2 regions of the Staphylococcus schleiferi genome follow, and region 1 is predicted to be linked to the other one. Evidence: predicted binding sites of a transcription regulator. Region 1 holds the regulator's gene; the other holds the start of a gene.

Region 1 (9,038 bases):
CACTCCCGATAACAATGTATGATAGGATAACGAGCAGTTTGACAAAATCCATTTTTCCTCCCTCCTTTCTATTATTTTATGGCATATTTTAATGCTTCATTTACAGTAGAAACACCAATCACTTCAATACCTTGCGGGAATTGCCATCCCCCTATATTTGTTTTAGGTAATATCACACGTTTAAAACCGAGTTTTGCCGCTTCTTGTACCCGTTGTTCGATACGGGAAACGCGTCGTACTTCACCTGTTAATCCAACTTCTCCAATAAAGCAATCTAATCCATCGACAGCTTGGTCTTTAAAACTTGATGCTGTTGCGATAATAATACTTAAATCCACTGCTGGCTCAGACAACTTCACGCCTCCTGCTACTTTAATATAGGCGTCTTGTTGTTGTAATAGATAGCCTTCTTTTTTCTCTAACACTGCCATTAATAAACTCAAACGATTATGATCTATGCCTGTAGCCATTCGTCGAGGGTTATTAAATGTCGTCGGCGTAACGAGCGCTTGAACTTCAATAAGTAGCGGACGTGTCCCTTCCATCGTCGCAACGATTGTTGAGCCAGGTACGTTGGTAGAACGCTCTTCTAAAAACATCTCTGATGGGTTCAATACACTTTTCAATCCAGACTGTTTCATTTCGAATATGCCCATTTCATTCGTGGAACCAAAACGGTTTTTAACGGCTCTTAAAATACGATAAGCATGATGTTCGTCGCCTTCGAAATACAGCACCGTATCCACCATGTGTTCTAACAAACGCGGTCCAGCAATTTGGCCTTCTTTTGTCACATGCCCTACAATAAAAGTAGCAATATTCATTTGTTTTGCAATATGCATTAAGCTTTGTGTACTTTCACGAACTTGTGACACAGAGCCTGGAGCCGAACTAATCTCTGGATGATAAATCGTTTGAATTGAGTCCACTACAATAAGCTCCGGTTCAATTTTCTTTACTGCTTCATGAATCACTTCTAAGTCTGTCTCAGCAAAAACATTCAATTGACTCGCATCTTCGTCTAGGCGATCTGCTCTTAACTTTGTTTGATTAAGTGACTCCTCACCTGTAATATATAATACATTTTTACTTTGGGACAATGCTGCACACATTTGTAATAACAACGTCGATTTCCCAATACCTGGGTCACCACCAATGAGAACGAGCGATCCTTCTACAATACCTCCGCCAAGTACACGGTTAAACTCATCACTATTTGTTAGGATACGCGGTGCTTGCTCTTGTTTAATTTCATTTAGTTTTTGAATTTTGGAAGTACTCGTTTTTTGAGATCTGACCCCATGTTTAGGGCTCGCTACTTTTTGCTCTATCGATTCTTCCATTGTATTCCATGCACCACAATTTGGACATTTGCCCATCCATTTTGGAGATTGATAACCACAAGCTGTACATTCAAATATCACTTTCTTTTTCGCCACAAGGCCACCCCCATCTCTTCGGATAACATATATATTTTATACTTGTTAAAGATTTAAGACAAATTTTGCGTAAGGCTGATTGTGCTTCACACTACAACCTATGAAATAATGCGTAATCATTCAATGTACATCGTAATTAACACCGTATCCATAGTCAATTTTAATACATATCTAGACTTTACCTGTGTGCCTGTTGCAAGCAATCGAATACCCGCCAACTTGACCAAATACAAAGTCACTTAACAAAAGGAGATCAATGCTAATGATTTTCTATTTTATATCTATCACTCTAATAAATACAACATAAAAGGAGACGATCTCTTATTTGTCATAAGATTTAATCGTCTCCTTAAAAGCATGTGACTCAAAAGCGCAGGGTTATGTGCGCTTTTCAATCACTTTAAATATGTTAGTTCTTTTCAGACATTTTTACGATTATGCTTCAGATGATGTTGTTGCTTGATCTGATTCTCGTTCAGAAATGTCGTATTGGAAAGATTCACCGTCAAAGTCAACAGTAACGTTTTTACCTTCTAGTTCTTTACCTTCTAAGATTAACTCACTTAAGTTATCTTCAACTGTTTTTTGAATTGCACGGATTAATGGACGTGCACCATATTCTGGATCATAACCTTCAGCGGCAATTTTATCTTTCGCTGCATCTGTGACACTCACATGAATGTTTTGTTCAGATAAGCGATCTGTTAATTTGCCTACCATCATTGTTACGATTTCTTTCAATTCTTCTTTATTAAGTTTGTGGAATACAATGATGTCGTCAACACGGTTTAAGAACTCTGGACGGAACGCATTTTTCAATTCTTTCATCATTGTTTTACGAATTGTTTCATAGTCATTACCTTCTGAATTGCCACCAAAGCCTGCGAATCGTTGGTCTTGCAATTCTTGTGCACCGACGTTAGAAGTCATAATAATGACTGTATTTCTGAAATCTACTCGGCGACCTTTCGTATCAGTCAAGTGACCATCGTCTAACACTTGTAATAAGATGTTAAATACATCTGGGTGCGCTTTTTCAATTTCATCAAATAAAATAACTGAGTATGGTTTACGACGTACTTTTTCAGTTAATTGACCTCCGTCATCGTGACCTACGTATCCAGGAGGGGCTCCAACCAAACGGCTCACTGCATGTTTTTCCATAAACTCACTCATGTCAACACGAATCATCGCATCTTCTTCACCAAATATAGATTCCGCTAATGCACGTGCAAGTTCTGTTTTACCTACACCTGTTGGTCCTAGGAAAATGAAGCTACCAATTGGACGTTTTGGATCTTTTAAGCCTGCACGCGCGCGACGTACTGCTTTAGAAATGGCAGCAACTGCATCATCTTGACCGATTACACGTTGGTGTAATGTTTCTTCCAAGTTAAGTAATCGATCTGATTCTGTTTCGTTCAAGCGTGTTAATGGAATACCTGTCCAACCCGCAATAACTTCTGCAATATCTTCAGGGACAAGTGTTGTGTGTTGACCACCTTGATTATTTTTCCATTCATTTTTAGCTTCTTCGTATTGTGTTTCTAATTTCGTTTGTTTATCTCTAAGATTTGCAGCGTTTTCGAATTCTTGTGCATGGACTGCAGCATCTTTTTCTTTTTTCACTTGTTCAATTTGTACTTCAATCTCTTTTAGGCTTGTTGGTGTTGTATGGCTTTTTAAGCGTACTTTTGAGCTAGCTTCATCAATTAAATCAATCGCTTTATCTGGTAAGAAACGATCTTGTACATAACGATTACTTAATTTTGCAGCAGCTTCAATCGCTTCGTCGGAAATGTTAATTCTGTGATGTGCTTCATAACGATCACGTAAGCCTTTTAAAATTTCAATTGTATCCGCAACACTTGGTTCATCTACTTGTACCGGTTGGAAACGTCGTTCAAGTGCAGCATCTTTTTCGATGTGTTTACGGTATTCATCTAATGTTGTCGCACCAATACATTGTAGTTCACCACGTGCAAGGGCAGGTTTTAAAATATTTGAGGCGTCAATTGCACCTTCTGCACCACCCGCACCAATGAGTGTATGCAATTCGTCAATGAATAAAATGACATTACCTGCTTGGTGAATTTCTTCCATTACTTTCTTAAGACGTTCTTCAAACTCACCACGGTATTTTGTACCTGCGACAACAGTTCCCATATCCAAAGACATAACACGTTTATCTTTTAATGTTTCTGGAACTTCATTGTTGACGATTGCTTGAGCAAGACCTTCCGCAATAGCAGTTTTACCTACCCCAGGTTCACCGATAAGAACGGGATTGTTTTTTGTACGTCGGCTTAACACTTCAATCACACGTGTAATTTCAGCGTTACGGCCTACGACTGGATCTAACGTACCGTCTTTAGCAATAACTGTTAAATCTCTCGCTAATCCATCTAAAGTTGGTGTGTTGTTTGATTTAGCCGCTTGTGCACCTTTATTAGACATTTCTGGGCTACCTAACGCTTTAACAACTTGTGCACGTGCTTTAGTGATATTTAAATCTAAGTTTGCAAATACACGTGCAGCTACACCTTCGTTTTCACGGATCAAGCCAAGTAAAATGTGCTCTGTTCCTACAAAGTTGTGCTGTAATTTACGTGCTTCATCCATTGAAAGTTCAATGACCTTTTTAGCGCGTGGTGTATAGTGTAACGCACCCATTTGTTCTTGACCATGTCCAATCAATTTTTCTACTTCTGCAACAACTTTATCTTCTGTAATATCAAAACTTTCTAATACTTTTGCCGCAATGCCTTCTGGTTCTTTCATTAAACCTAGTAGTAAATGCTCTGTTCCAATATTAGAGTGATTTAAGCGAATTGCCTCTTCTTGTGCATGTGCTAAAACACGCTGCGCACGTTCTGTTAATCTTCCAAATAACATATGCCAACCTCCTAGTTTTATATATGCGTTCTTAAAATTTCTGCTCTTTTGGCTTCAATGGATTGTTCTTCTGCATCATCAATTAAAAATGGCGATTGAATCGCAATCATTAATTCATTAAATCGAAAGTCATCCATTTCTAAAATGCCCAAATCAACACCTAATTTAATATCACTCAAACGATATGACGCTTCCTCTACCGAAATTAAACGACTATATTTTAATATACCCAATGAACGATAGATTCTATCAAGTGTCTCAGTATGATTGTGTTGATTTAAACGATCTCGTAATGCGAGTTCTTCATTAATAATTTGATGAACTAATTCTGTTAGTGCATCGATAATTTCTTGTTCACTTTTACCAAGTGTTAATTGATTTGAAACTTGATAAACATGTCCATAAACTTGCGAACCTTCACCGTAAATACCTCTAATTGTAAAACCAAATCGGTTAATCGTTTGTGCAATACGATTCATCCGCTTCATAATAGACAATCCTGGCAAGTGCAACATCACACTTGCACGCATACCTGTGCCAACATTCGTCGGACAAGTTGTCAAATAACCCAGTTGTTCATCATAACTGATATCGAGCGAAGCATCTAAGACGTCATCTATTTTAGAAGCTTTTTGATAAAGCGTATCTAATGATAAATCATTGCCCATTGCTTGAATACGTATATGGTCCTCTTCATTTACCATTACACTAATAGATTCATCTTCATTCAACAATACAGCAGATGCGGGTTGCTTTGTCAGCTCTGGGCTAATTAAATGCTTAGCCACTAATTTATATTTACTTTGTTGATCTAATTCATCTAATCTTAAAACTTTCATATCTTTTAAAACATCTTGAACTTCATTAATCACACGATGTCCTTCCTCTTCAGACGGGAACATCAAAGGATGTACATGGTTTTCAAGATTACGCGCTAACCGAATACGTGAAGACATAATCACAGGTTGTGATTGAACTTCTTGCATCCAATCACTCATGTGCTGATCAAGATTATTCGTCATCAGATTTGGACACCTCACTTTGTTGTTGGAGTGCTTGAATTTCATCTCGTACAATCGCCGCTTCTTCAAAAGCTTGTTTCGCAACAAGTGATTCAAGATGAGCACGTTTTTCTTCGAGTTGTTTTTTCAATGCCCGTTTTTGTTGCGACGACTGTGGACATTTTCCAGAATGTTCAATATGACCACCTTGGACGCGTCTCACAATGTCATAAACATCTTCTTTGAAAGTTTGATAACAATCATGACAGCCGAACTTGCCGACATGCGCAATATCTTTTAATGTCATTTGACACGTTGGACAGCGCTTTTCTTCTCGATAAACCACTTGATCGACACTCAAGCCGTGTTTAGCTGCCAAATGTTGTAAAATTTGTTTGATGACAAAAGTCCCTTCAACATCCTCTGCTTCTTGCCAATCATCGTCAGACTGTCCATAGATAGGTTGCTGTGACAATTTGACTTGCTGACGGTAAGGGCTTGTCGCTTGATGTCGTTCAAGTTTATATTTATCGGTATTCATAGCACATCATCCTTTAATAATAGTTAATAACCGGTAGTAGGCGTTTCAAAATATTTGCACGGATAATATCTCTTGCTGCCACATCCATTTTCAATGTTTCCCTATCTACAATCGCCGCAATCATTTTGGCTTCTCTTTCAGTAATCAAGTTGTTTTCCAACAAACCATCTATGATATAAAGCGCTTGTTGCTGAGAAATGGCAGGTCCAATTAATTCCATTAGCCGTTTAATATAATTGCCTTGATCTTTTGTTTCAACTTTTGTGATTCGAATATACCCGCCGCCACCACGTTTACTTTCTATTTCATAACCATGTTCATTCGTGAATCGTGTTTTGATGACATAATTCAACTGAGATGGTACGCAATCAAAACGCTGTGCAATGTTTGCGCGTTGAATTTCAACAACGTCATCTTGTGCTTCTTCAAATAACTTTTTAATGTACTGTTCTATGATGTCAGACATATTGTGCATCGTATCACCTCTTTTGACCATCTTTGACTATATTATAGAACCCACTTTGACCTTTTTCAACCAATTTGATTTTAAATTTATAAAATTGCTATGTTACTGCTTACATTTTTGGTGTATGATAGTTCTAGTGAAATTTAATTTTGAAAAGCAGAGGTGGAACTCACATGCATATTTTAATTGGGGTTGTTGGGATTGTTGTATTTTTAGCCCTAGCTTTTTTAGCAAGTTCTGATAAAAAGCACGTACGTTGGCAATATATTGGCATCATGCTTGTTATCCAACTTGTTTTAGCCTTTTTCTTACTTAAAACAAATATTGGGATTCAAATTGTCGGCGGCGTTGCGACTGGCTTTGGTTATTTATTAAAACAAGCTGCAGTCGGTGTCGATTTCGTATTTGGTGGTTTAGCCAACAAAGGGGCATCGCCTTTCTTCTTTAATGTATTACTGCCAATTATCTTTATTTCAGCGTTGATTGGTATTTTGCAATACACAAAAATCTTGCCATTAATTATTAATGTTCTTGGATTTTTAATTTCTAAAATTAACGGTATGGGTCGTTTAGAATCATATAATGCGGTAGCTTCTGCTATTTTAGGGCAATCCGAAGTGTTCATTTCATTAAAAAAACAACTTCCTTATATTCCTAAACATCGCTTATATACATTAACTGCTTCAGCAATGTCTACAGTATCTGCATCAATTGTCGGTGCCTACTTTACACTTGTTGAACCAAAATATGTTGTAACCGCAGTCGTATTAAACTTATTCGGTGGTTTCATTATTGCCTCTATTATTAATCCATATAAAGTCAACGAAGAAGATGACAAATTATTGATTGAAGAAGAGAAAAAGCAACAATCTTTCTTTGAAATGTTGGGCGAATATATCTTAGATGGATTTAAAGTTGCTGTTATTGTAGGTGCGATGTTAATCGGTTATATCGCTTTAATCTCATTACTCAATGGTATCGTAGGCGGTATTATCGGTTTTGTTTCTGGTGGTCAATTGGATTGGAATTTCCAAACATTGATTGGTTTCATTTTCGCACCATTAGCATTTTTAACAGGTATTCCTTGGCATGATGCAGTTCATGCAGGTTCAATTATGGCTACAAAGCTTCTATCTAATGAATTTGTAGCAATGACTGAATTAGGAAAAGCAAATGGGCTGTCACCTCGTACACTAGGCGTTGTCTCTGTATTCTTAGTATCTTTTGCGAATTTCAGTTCGATCGGTATTATTTCCGGAGCCATTAAATCTTTAAATGATGAAAAAGGTGACATGGTTGCACGCTTTGGCCTTAAATTATTATTTGGTGCTACATTAGTATCATTCGTGTCTGCAACAATCGCAGGCTTCTTCTTATAATTGAAATCGAGTTTTTATAAAAAGAAGCGCTAAGGTGATTTTCTATTAATAAATCATCTTAGCGCTATTTATTTTGAGATTGCTTTCCAGCTCAACCACTTTGATATTTGATATCGTTATAATCCTAGGTTAACACTTGATGCACAACTATAAGATTAGACAAAGACGGCTATCATTCAACTGCAGTTCTTTGCGATGTGCTGTTCGGGATAACCTGTTCTATAAAATACTGTGTCATACTGTAATCATCTGTTAATTCTGGATGAAATGAAATCCCTAAATATTGATTTTGACGAACTGCGATAATCTTATCTTCAACTCGACCTAAAATTTCTACGTGTGGGGCTGCAGATTGGATATGAGGTGCTCTAATAAAGACACCCTCTACAGGTTGATTTATCCCTTTAATTTGAAGTTCTGATTCAAAACTGTCTACTTGACGACCGAATGAATTGCGTTCTACAGTAATATCCAATTTTTGTAAATAACCTTCTTCGTCAACGATATCCTGTGCAAGCACAATCAAGCCTGCACAAGTGCCAAACATTGGCAATTGTGATTCGCGTAATGCTTCTTTAAAACCATAAAGCCCCATTAAGCGACGTAACGTGGTTGACTCACCACCAGGGATAATTAACCCCTCTATTTCTTCTAATTGTGCTACTTTTTTAATTGGCACACCTTCATGCCCTGCAGCTTCAATATGTCGAATGTGCTCGCGAACAGCACCTTGTAATGCAAGTACTCCGATTTTCATTTTACCAACCACGCTCTTGCATACGTTCTTCTAATGAAAGTTGATTAATATCTAATCCTTTCATTGCAGTACCTAATTTTTTAGCTAACTCGCCAATCAGTTTGTAGTCTTGATAATGTGTTGTCGCTTGTACAATAGCTTTAGCAAAAGTTTCTGGATCTTCTGATTTAAAGATACCTGAACCAACGAATACACCATCTGCACCTAATTCCATCATTAATGCAGCGTCTTGAGGTGTTGCGACACCACCAGCCGCAAAGTTAACAACCGGTAAGCGACCGTGTGCTTTAATATCTTTTAAGATTTCATAAGGTGCACCTAAGTTTTTCGCTTCAGTCATTAATTCGTCATCACTCATCACTGTGATACGCGCCACTTCTTGATTAACTTGGCGCATATGACGTACCGCTTCAACGATATTTCCTGTACCTGGTTCGCCTTTAGTTCGAAGCATCGCAGCACCTTCGCCAATACGACGTGCAGCTTCTCCTAAGTTTCGGCATCCACATACAAATGGGACAGTATAGTCACTTTTCTTTAAGTGGAAGACTTCGTCAGCA
Region 2 (9,038 bases), 410 kb from region 1:
TAAAATGAAATACTTCATCACATTGATTTGGGCTATTTTACTTTTAGAAATGGTCAATTTTGTTTTAAATAGTCTTAATGGTGGAGGGCCAATTAACCTTATCACACCAATTTTTCTTGCTGTAGTTATGGTTATTGTGATTGCACTCTTGGATGTCGCTGGTAGACCGAACCACGATTCGCATTAGCGATAGCCTTATTGAGTAGGGCATTGAAATTGCCTTTACTATGCAAGAGACCCACGTTCTCAATCATCGATAAAGCCCGAGATTTTCGTATTCTATACGAATTCATCTCGGGCTTCGTTTTTATCTCTTTAATATTATGAAGTATGTTGAATTACTCAGTCTCCATCGCTTAACGGCTGGATCTTACAATCGTAATTTGTTTAAATATAAACCGAATAAAAATAGCCATGAAATCATTTATTCAAGATTTCTAATGGCTATTTCTTTTACTATACTTATTTCATATCAATTGTTTTAACTTTGTTTGTTTTTTGATCGAAATATTTAAGTGATTGTTTACGTTTTTCTAATTTTTGTTTCGCGCTGATACTGTAGTCATTGTTGTACAATGTCGCTTCCCAGCTACCATACATTGGGTTAGGGAAAATAATGTATTTGCTTCCAAAATCGTCTTCGTGTTGTCTTACAAGTTCTTCACGTGATTTTGCTGTCGGTTGTTTTGGCTCATCAAAATCAAGCAAGTTATCACCAAACAGCATCACTAAGTTGTAATCAGTGCGTACTTTATCACGGCGCTCTGTTTTACCCTTTTCGCCTTCTTTTTTCAACAATACGTGTTTTTTGTCAGCTTGTGGTAATTTTTCTTTTTTCAAGTTTTTAATCGTAGCGTCAAGATCTTTTTCATGTGAACGGTCAGAGACATAGAATATTTCTACATCATGCTTGTCCGCATATTTCAAGAAGTCTTTAGCACCATATACTGGTTTTGCTTGTGCGCTTTTTACCCACTCATGCCAACCTTCTGGGAATGTTTTACCATTTAAAACACTCGCAGCTTGGTAAGGTGAATTATCAAGTACTGTTTCATCAATATCAAGAACGATGGCTAATTTTTTACCACCTTTATGATTTTTAATTTTTTTGCTCAATGTTTCTTTAGCTGTATTATAACCTTGCGCATATAACGCTTTAGCTTCAGCAGAATTTTGATACCAAGAAACACTCATCATGTTTTGTTGTGCTAGTTCTTTTGTCGCTTGAGTTTCTGCTTGTGCTGTCGTTTGTTGTGCTTGAGTCGCTTGGCCACCTCTTGCATATGCTTGATAAGGTACGCTTGAAGAAGCAATACCTAAAGCTAAAAGTGCTGCAGTCGTCTTTGTCCATTTATTCATGTATTTTGTCACCTTTTTCCTATGTATTATGTGCGAAACAGAAATAAAAAGTCATTATCTTATCCACACATATATATTATATGCTTTTATAGTAAATCTCAATATTTCTATAAAATTTTTAACATTTTTTACAATACATCTGTGCACAATTGAAATAATAAGAGTAGGACACGAAAATACAATTGCTTTCAGTCCTACTCTTACGTTTCAGTTAATTTCAGTTATATTAGATGAAGCTTTAAACTTCTACTTCAGTCGTCGGTTTTTCGACTTTAAAGTGTATTTCATTGTCTTCTAAATAACCATACACTTTTGTACCTTCTGGAAGATGATCTTTAATCATCATTCTTGCTAAAGGTGTTTCGACATGTCTTTGAACAAAACGTTTTAATGGACGTGCACCAAACTGTGGTTCGTATGCTTCTTCACCCATCCATTTTTCAGCTTCATCACTCATTTCGAGTTGGATGCGTTGATCCATTAAGCGCATGTTTAAATTGTTGAGGATTTTATCAACAATCATTTTCATATCATCAATAGAAAGCGGTTTGAATAACACAATATCGTCCATTCTGTTTAAAATTTCTGGTTTAAAATATGCATTCAAACTGCTAGTGACTGCTTTTTCTGTTTCTTCAGTAATAACACCTGTATCTTTTACGTTTTCTAATAAAATTTGTGAACCAATGTTACTTGTCATAATGATGATTGCATTTTTGAAATCTACACTACGACCTTTAGAATCAGTAAGTCGACCTTCATCTAAAATTTGAAGCAACACATTAAATACATCCGTATGTGCTTTTTCTATCTCATCTAACAAAATAACAGAATAAGGGTTCCGTCTCACTGCTTCAGTTAATTGACCACCTTCATCGTGTCCAACGTATCCCGGAGGTGCACCAATTAATCTTGAGACAGAATGTTTTTCCATATATTCACTCATATCGATACGAATCATATGTTTTTCTGAATCAAACAATGATGAAGCCAATGCTTTAGCAAGCTCTGTTTTACCAACACCCGTAGGTCCTAAGAACAAGAATGAACCAATTGGACGGTTAGGATCTTTAATCCCCGCTCTTGCACGTACAACAGCGTCTGATACAAGGTCAACGGCTTGATCTTGTCCTACCACACGACGATGAAGGATATCAGATAAGTGCAACAATTTTTCGCGTTCTGTTTCAACAAGTTTTGAAACTGGAATACCTGTCCATTGACTTACAATTTCTCCAATTTCTTCATCAGTTACAACTTCACGTATAATGCGATCAGAATCTTCGCCTTGTTCTTCTTGGAATGAAGCTTCGAGTGCTTTCAATTCTTTTTCAAGCTCTGGTATTTTACCGTGTTGTAATACCGCTGCTTTTTCCAAGTCATAATTATTTTCTGCATCTTCTAAAGCTTTACGACTTTCATCAAGTTCTGCCCGTTTTTCTTGTACTTTAGCAATTTTTTCTTTTTCATTTTCAACACGCGCTTGTAAAGCCGCTTGTTTTTCTTTTTCTTCAGCGAGTTCTTCTTGTAACTCTTTCAAACGAATACGACTTGCTTCATCTGATTCTTTTTTCAATGCGTTTTCTTCAATTTCTAATTGCATCACACGACGGTTCGCTTGGTCTAATTCAGTAGGGTTAGAACCCATTTCAGTTCTGATTGTTGCTGAAGCTTGGTCGACAAGGTCAATGGCTTTGTCTGGCAAGAATCGATCCGTAATATAACGATCAGATAGCTCTGCAGCAGCAACGAGCGCACGGTCTTGAATGCGTACACCATGATGCACTTCATAACGTTCTTTTAAACCACGTAAAATAGAAATCGTATCTTCAATATTAGGTTCAGCAACATTCACTTTTTGAAAACGTCGTTCTAAAGCTGAATCTTTCTCAATATATTCTCGATATTCATTCAAAGTTGTGGCACCGATACAGTGCAACTCTCCTCGTGCCAACATCGGTTTAAGCATATTACCTGCATCCATAGCACCGTCAGTTTTACCTGCACCTACTAGCATATGAATTTCATCTATAAATAACAAAATACGTCCGTCTGATTCTTTGACTTCTTTTAATACTGCTTTTAATCTTTCTTCAAATTCACCACGGTATTTTGCGCCAGCCACAAGTGCACTTAAATCGAGCTCGAATACCGTTTTATCAAGCAATGAATCAGGAACATCTTTTTTTACAATTCGTTGTGCTAAGCCTTCAACGATTGCTGTTTTACCTACACCAGGTTCTCCGATTAATACTGGATTATTTTTTGTTTTACGACTCAAAATACGGATTGTGTTACGAATTTCTTCATCTCGTCCAATAACAGGATCCATGTTGCCTTTACGTACCTCTTCCACTAAGTCACGTCCATATTTTGATAATGCTTCATAGTTGACTTCAGGGTTTTGTGTAGTCACATTATTCCCTCCTCTTATCTTTTTAATGATTTCGACAATCACTTCTTTTTTATGTTCAACAAAACGTTTCATCGTTTCATCAATATCTATCGCTGCTAGCAAAATGTGCTCCATTGATATAAATTGATCATCATACGTTTTCATATAGTTTTCTGCAGTTGTAAAAAGTTGATTCGTTTGTGGCGAAATATACTGACCATATTGTACTTGATCGCCTTTCATTGTTGGGTAACTTTTCAATTTATTATCTAAAGCGCGTTCTAACTCTTCTATATTAATATTTGCACGCTCTAATACACTTTTAAATAAACTATCTGGTTCTTCGAGAACTGCTTTAAGTACAGCTTCTACTTCTATATTGGTTAATTGATAGGTTTTTGCATAATCAATTGCTTTCTGAAGTGCATTTTGAATTGCATGTGTCATTTGATTAATATCCAAAATGGCTCACCCCTCTATTAAAATAGGTCAATGTTGACTTTGACTTTCTTTGACCTTAGTTATATTATACCCCTTGCTATCAGAAAAATCAATGCTTAGTTTGACTTTTTTTGACCTTTTTAAAAAATTAAATTTCTAGCGCTTTGAAAGGTACATCTATGCATTTGCCTGGTATTTTGAATTTAAAACATTGCGATTTATTACTTATAAAATAAGTCGCGACAAAACCCACCTGATAACTGGTCGTTTTCATCGCGACTGTAATACATCATTCTTTTTTTCATCCTTTTACTACTGGTACTATTTTTTATCTGTAGGATGATTTTTTTCTATTTCATGAATGATACTATGCGTTAATGCTCTTACACCCGGTGGCTCTAAATGAATGCCATCTGGCGCAAAATATTCTGTATGATTTGCAGATTTTTGATACCAATCGACTAATGTCACATTTCCACGTTTTTTAGCTGCCTTTTTCAATACATCATTGACATGTCCTTCATAAGAACGCGGGACTCTTGTATTGACAACATAAATATCTGCTTTATCAAATAAGTCTAACAACGTATCAAGCTGGTCCTCTGTAAAGTCTCCGTTTGTTCCTAACTCTAAAACGACAATATCATCTTTGTTTTTATATTGCTTGTAGTTCTCTTTGACTAACGGAATCGCTTGAATGAGATTTCGTCCAACCTTACCATTAATATCCGCATTGGATACATAAGATTTAAAGTAATCTCCAATATCCACCATAACTGAATCACCAATAAGTAGTGGTTTCCATGAAGCATACTGACTATGATCTCCTTTAACAGTGAAACCATTGATTTCAAGTTGTGGCAGAGGTAATGGTCTGACAATAAGTTTGTCTAATTCTTCAGTATTGACCTCAGTGACATGCTGTGCCTTATGGTTTGATAGTGAATTGAATGCACCAGCAAAAACGAGCACAGTAGGTAATAGTAAAATAAGTACAAGCCAAGTCCGTAAAACTTTTTGCGATCGCCAGTTTCTAAGTTGTTTGAAAGTAAAAGCATGGAACCCCATTTTTCTGAAAGGTTGTTCAATGAAGCGATATGAAAATTCTGCCATACCAAACATTAGCAGAAGCTCAATTAAATAGACAAACGTCGGTATTTGTCCTTGTACAAATTGGTGATGAATAAATACAATGATTGGATAGTGCCAAAGATATAAACTATATGAGCGACTTCCAATATATGTAAAAACCCGATTACCTAATAATTTAGCAAAATAGCCTGAAGGATGTACACTACTTGCAATGATGAATAAAGTGACACCTGAGATAAGAAAAAAGCCACCATAATATAACCAATTGCTTGCTTCTTCAACATTTTTAAAACATAAGATTAGAATCACTAAGCCGATTAATCCAACAGCATCGATTATACTTTTTAAAGTTTGATTGATTTTAGCACTCAACTTAAAAGGCGGCCATATCCATGCAAGAATAACCCCCATTAATAAAGTTTGTAGACGTGTATCCGTACCAAAATAGACACGTGCGACATTTTCTTGTGGCACATATAATACCGCCATTGTCACAAGTGATATAAAGAGTAATGTATAAAAAGTGATTCGAATCCATTTTGTTCGTCGTACGAAAGTCAATAAGCCTAAAAGGACAACTGGAAAAACAAGATAAAATTGTTCCTCAATTGCGAGTGACCATAAATGTTTAAAAGGTGCAACCGCAAATTGTTCAAAATAATCTACGTTTTGAATGATATACCACCAATTTGAAACATAAAAAACCGCAGCAACCGCATCTGCACGAATCGGTTTGATTTCTGAAGGCTCAAAAATGAGCGTCAACAGTAAGACACTCATAATCAGAAAAAATACCGCTGGAATGAGTCGCTTAAACCGTCTCAACCAAAATGATTTTAAATCAATTTTGCCCGTATTGTAATATTCTGTTAGCAATAAACTCGTAATCAAATAACCTGAGATAACAAAAAATGTATCTACCCCTAAAAAACCACCTGGTAACCATTGTGGATTGAGATGGTAAATGATAATAGCGATGACCGCCACAGCTCTTAATCCGTCTAACCCTGGCATATATCGTGATTTTAAATGACTTTTCCCTCTATGTTCAAAATCCCACACACGCATCATTCTTTCCAAATTAATGTAATATTGTACAAACTATGTATTGATTATTTATTGTATACTCTTATTTCAAATCGCGCAATTCTAATTTAGCCTTCAAAACTAAAAAGAATTTATATGATAAAAAAGGTTTGCACATCAATCCCAAAATAAATAGCGCTCAGATGATTTTTAATAGAAAATCGTCTGAACGCTTCCTTTTTATGATAAAACTTCGTTTATGCGTGTCATAACTCACTAATATAGTTAAAAATAATCACTTTGGCATCATTTAATGAATAGCGACAAGAACTAAATTAACGATGAATTGATTTATCCACATCATAAACGTTTAGGATTTAAAATATATGCATATCGAAATAAACGATATTTAATTGAAAATACATTCACTTCGATGCGTCTCTATCATTTTTGCGGTTTTGATTTTCTAAAAAGCTTTCATCGTCTCATAAAATTGCCCTCTTTATCTTCATGTTTACAACATGATTGTCATAATTAACAAGAAGATTATATGAGATTTCTGTATTGCATCCAAAATTCAATTTGGCTTCATCGTAGTTTGTACTTCAATTAAACCAAATTGAGTTGAGACTTTAGCACCTATACAAGAAAGTCCAAGAAGGCATAGTTACCTATGCCTTTATATCCCGAACTCTTTATAATGATGGCTCACCTTACAACGCATTTAACTTACGCCTAGTGCGATTTTTGCGTAACGTGACATCATGTCTTTACTCCATGGTGGATTCCAAACAATATTCACTTCTGTATCTTGAATTTCTGGAAGTTCTGCTAATACTGTTTTCACTTGATCTACAATTTGCGGTCCAAGCGGACAACCAATTGAAGTTAATGTCATCTCAACAGTACACAATCCATCATCATCTAAATCTACTTTATAAACAAGTCCTAAGTTAACGACATCTATACCTAATTCAGGATCTATTACATTTTCTAATGCACCAAGTATGCTATCTTTAAGTGCCTCTTCCATCCGTATCACCTCTTTAATCTTATTACTAGTAACAATATATCAAAATCCCCACTTTTCGACAATAAAATGCTATGATATTGATACATTGAAACTTGGTATTAAGGAGAATTATGAATGAAGCAATTTTTAATTTGTTTAGATTTAGATGGGACATTATTAAATGACCAAAAAGAAATATCACCCTACACTTTCCGTGTTCTAAAAACGCTTCAACAACAGGGACATGCAATTATGATCGCTACAGGTAGACCGTACAGAGCCAGTCGCTTATATTATGAACAACTTGGCCTCAATACACCTGTAGTGAATTTTAATGGTGCCTTTGTACATCATCCGCATGATCCCCAATTCCAAACGCAACATCATCGTTTAGATGAAGGAATTGCCACAAGTATCATCGAATCACTTAAAAAAATGGAAATTCAAAATTTAATTGCTGAAGTTAAAGACTGTGTCTTTATAGATCAACCTTATCATCGCCTTTTTGAGGGCTTTAGTATGGGAAACCCTGTCACAAAAGTTGGAGATTTAAGAGAAAACTTAAATGAAGATCCAACGAGCTTACTCATTGAAGCAGATGAAATGATGATTCCACGTATTAAACAAATGCTCACACGCTTTTACGCTGAAAATATCGAACATCGTCGTTGGGGCGCCCCTTTCCCAGTGATTGAAATTGTTAAAAAAGGGATTAGTAAAGCTGTCGGTATTGATTACGTTAAAGATTATCTTCAAATTGATCACGACCAGATTATCGCATTTGGTGACGAGGACAATGATATCGAAATGATAAAGTATGCTGAACACGGTGTGGCTATGGGAAATGCAATAGATGAATTAAAACATGTTGCAAAAGAGACAACTCTGTCTAATAATGAAGATGGTATAGGTTTATATTTAAATGAATTTTTTAATTTGAATATTTCGAAAGAATAAAAATTGAATTCAATAGAAAAGACACAAAGGAGAAAAAAAAAGATGTCCAAAAAAATCATTGTTGTCGGAGCTGTCGCTGGTGGCGCCACATGTGCGAGCCAAATACGACGTTTAGACAGAGAAAGTAGCATCACAGTATATGAAAAAGACCGCGATATGAGCTTCGCGAATTGTGGTTTACCTTATTACCTCGGAAATGTTGTTGAGTCCCGTTCTAAATTGTTAGCAACAAATCCAGAGCAATTTAAAGAAAGCAAAGATATAACGGTAAAAGTGCACCATGAAGTTATTCAAATTAATAGTGCATCTAATAAAATTCAAGTTAAAAATCATTTAACGGGTGAAGTTTTTGAAGATGACTACGATATTCTCGTTTTAAGTCCAGGTGCACGCGCGTGTCATCTTAACTTCGAAGCGCCTCACCTCTTTACATTACGTAATATGGAAGATACAGATAAAATTGATACTTTCATTGAACAAAATAACGTTCAGCGTGTCCTTATTGTAGGTGCGGGTTATGTGAGTCTAGAAGTGCTTGAAAACTTGTATGAGCGTGGCTTACAACCTACACTCATCCACCGTTCCGAAGGTGTTAATAAATTAATGGATCAAGATATGAATCAAGTTCTATTTGATGCGTTAGAAGCACGAAACATTCCTTACCGTTTGAATGAAGAAATTAAAGACATTTCAGGAAAAACAGTCACATTTACTTCTGGTGCAGTAGAAGATTATGATTTAATCATTACAGGTGTA

Evidence for each region. Region 1 encodes CtsR, which represses protease genes until heat stress. Its sites were predicted from a motif close to ATGGTCAATAAAGGTCAAACA; they were not measured.
Region 2: a site for CtsR is predicted at 4,314-4,334, ahead of clpB (ATP-dependent chaperone ClpB). Genes of this name have one in related genera too.

What each region holds. Positions count from the first base shown of each region.
Region 1 is NZ_CP094712.1:2,320,105-2,329,142, forward strand. Features, by position in the region: gene MUA40_RS11005 (PIN/TRAM domain-containing protein) at 1-52, opposite strand, end outside; gene radA (DNA repair protein RadA) at 72-1,439, opposite strand; gene MUA40_RS11015 (ATP-dependent Clp protease ATP-binding subunit) at 1,875-4,334, opposite strand; gene MUA40_RS11020 (protein arginine kinase) at 4,352-5,356, opposite strand; gene MUA40_RS11025 (UvrB/UvrC motif-containing protein) at 5,346-5,876, opposite strand; gene MUA40_RS11030 (CtsR family transcriptional regulator) at 5,890-6,351, opposite strand; gene MUA40_RS11035 (NupC/NupG family nucleoside CNT transporter) at 6,516-7,721, shown strand; gene pdxT (pyridoxal 5'-phosphate synthase glutaminase subunit PdxT) at 7,894-8,478, opposite strand; gene pdxS (pyridoxal 5'-phosphate synthase lyase subunit PdxS) at 8,480-9,038, opposite strand, start outside.
Region 2 is NZ_CP094712.1:1,912,103-1,921,140, forward strand. Features, by position in the region: gene MUA40_RS08930 (DUF2929 family protein) at 5-187, shown strand; gene MUA40_RS08935 (5'-nucleotidase, lipoprotein e(P4) family) at 463-1,359, opposite strand; gene clpB (ATP-dependent chaperone ClpB) at 1,598-4,216, opposite strand; gene MUA40_RS08945 (acyltransferase family protein) at 4,517-6,358, opposite strand; gene MUA40_RS08950 (metal-sulfur cluster assembly factor) at 7,038-7,346, opposite strand; gene MUA40_RS08955 (Cof-type HAD-IIB family hydrolase) at 7,461-8,282, shown strand; gene MUA40_RS08960 (CoA-disulfide reductase) at 8,325-9,038, shown strand, end outside.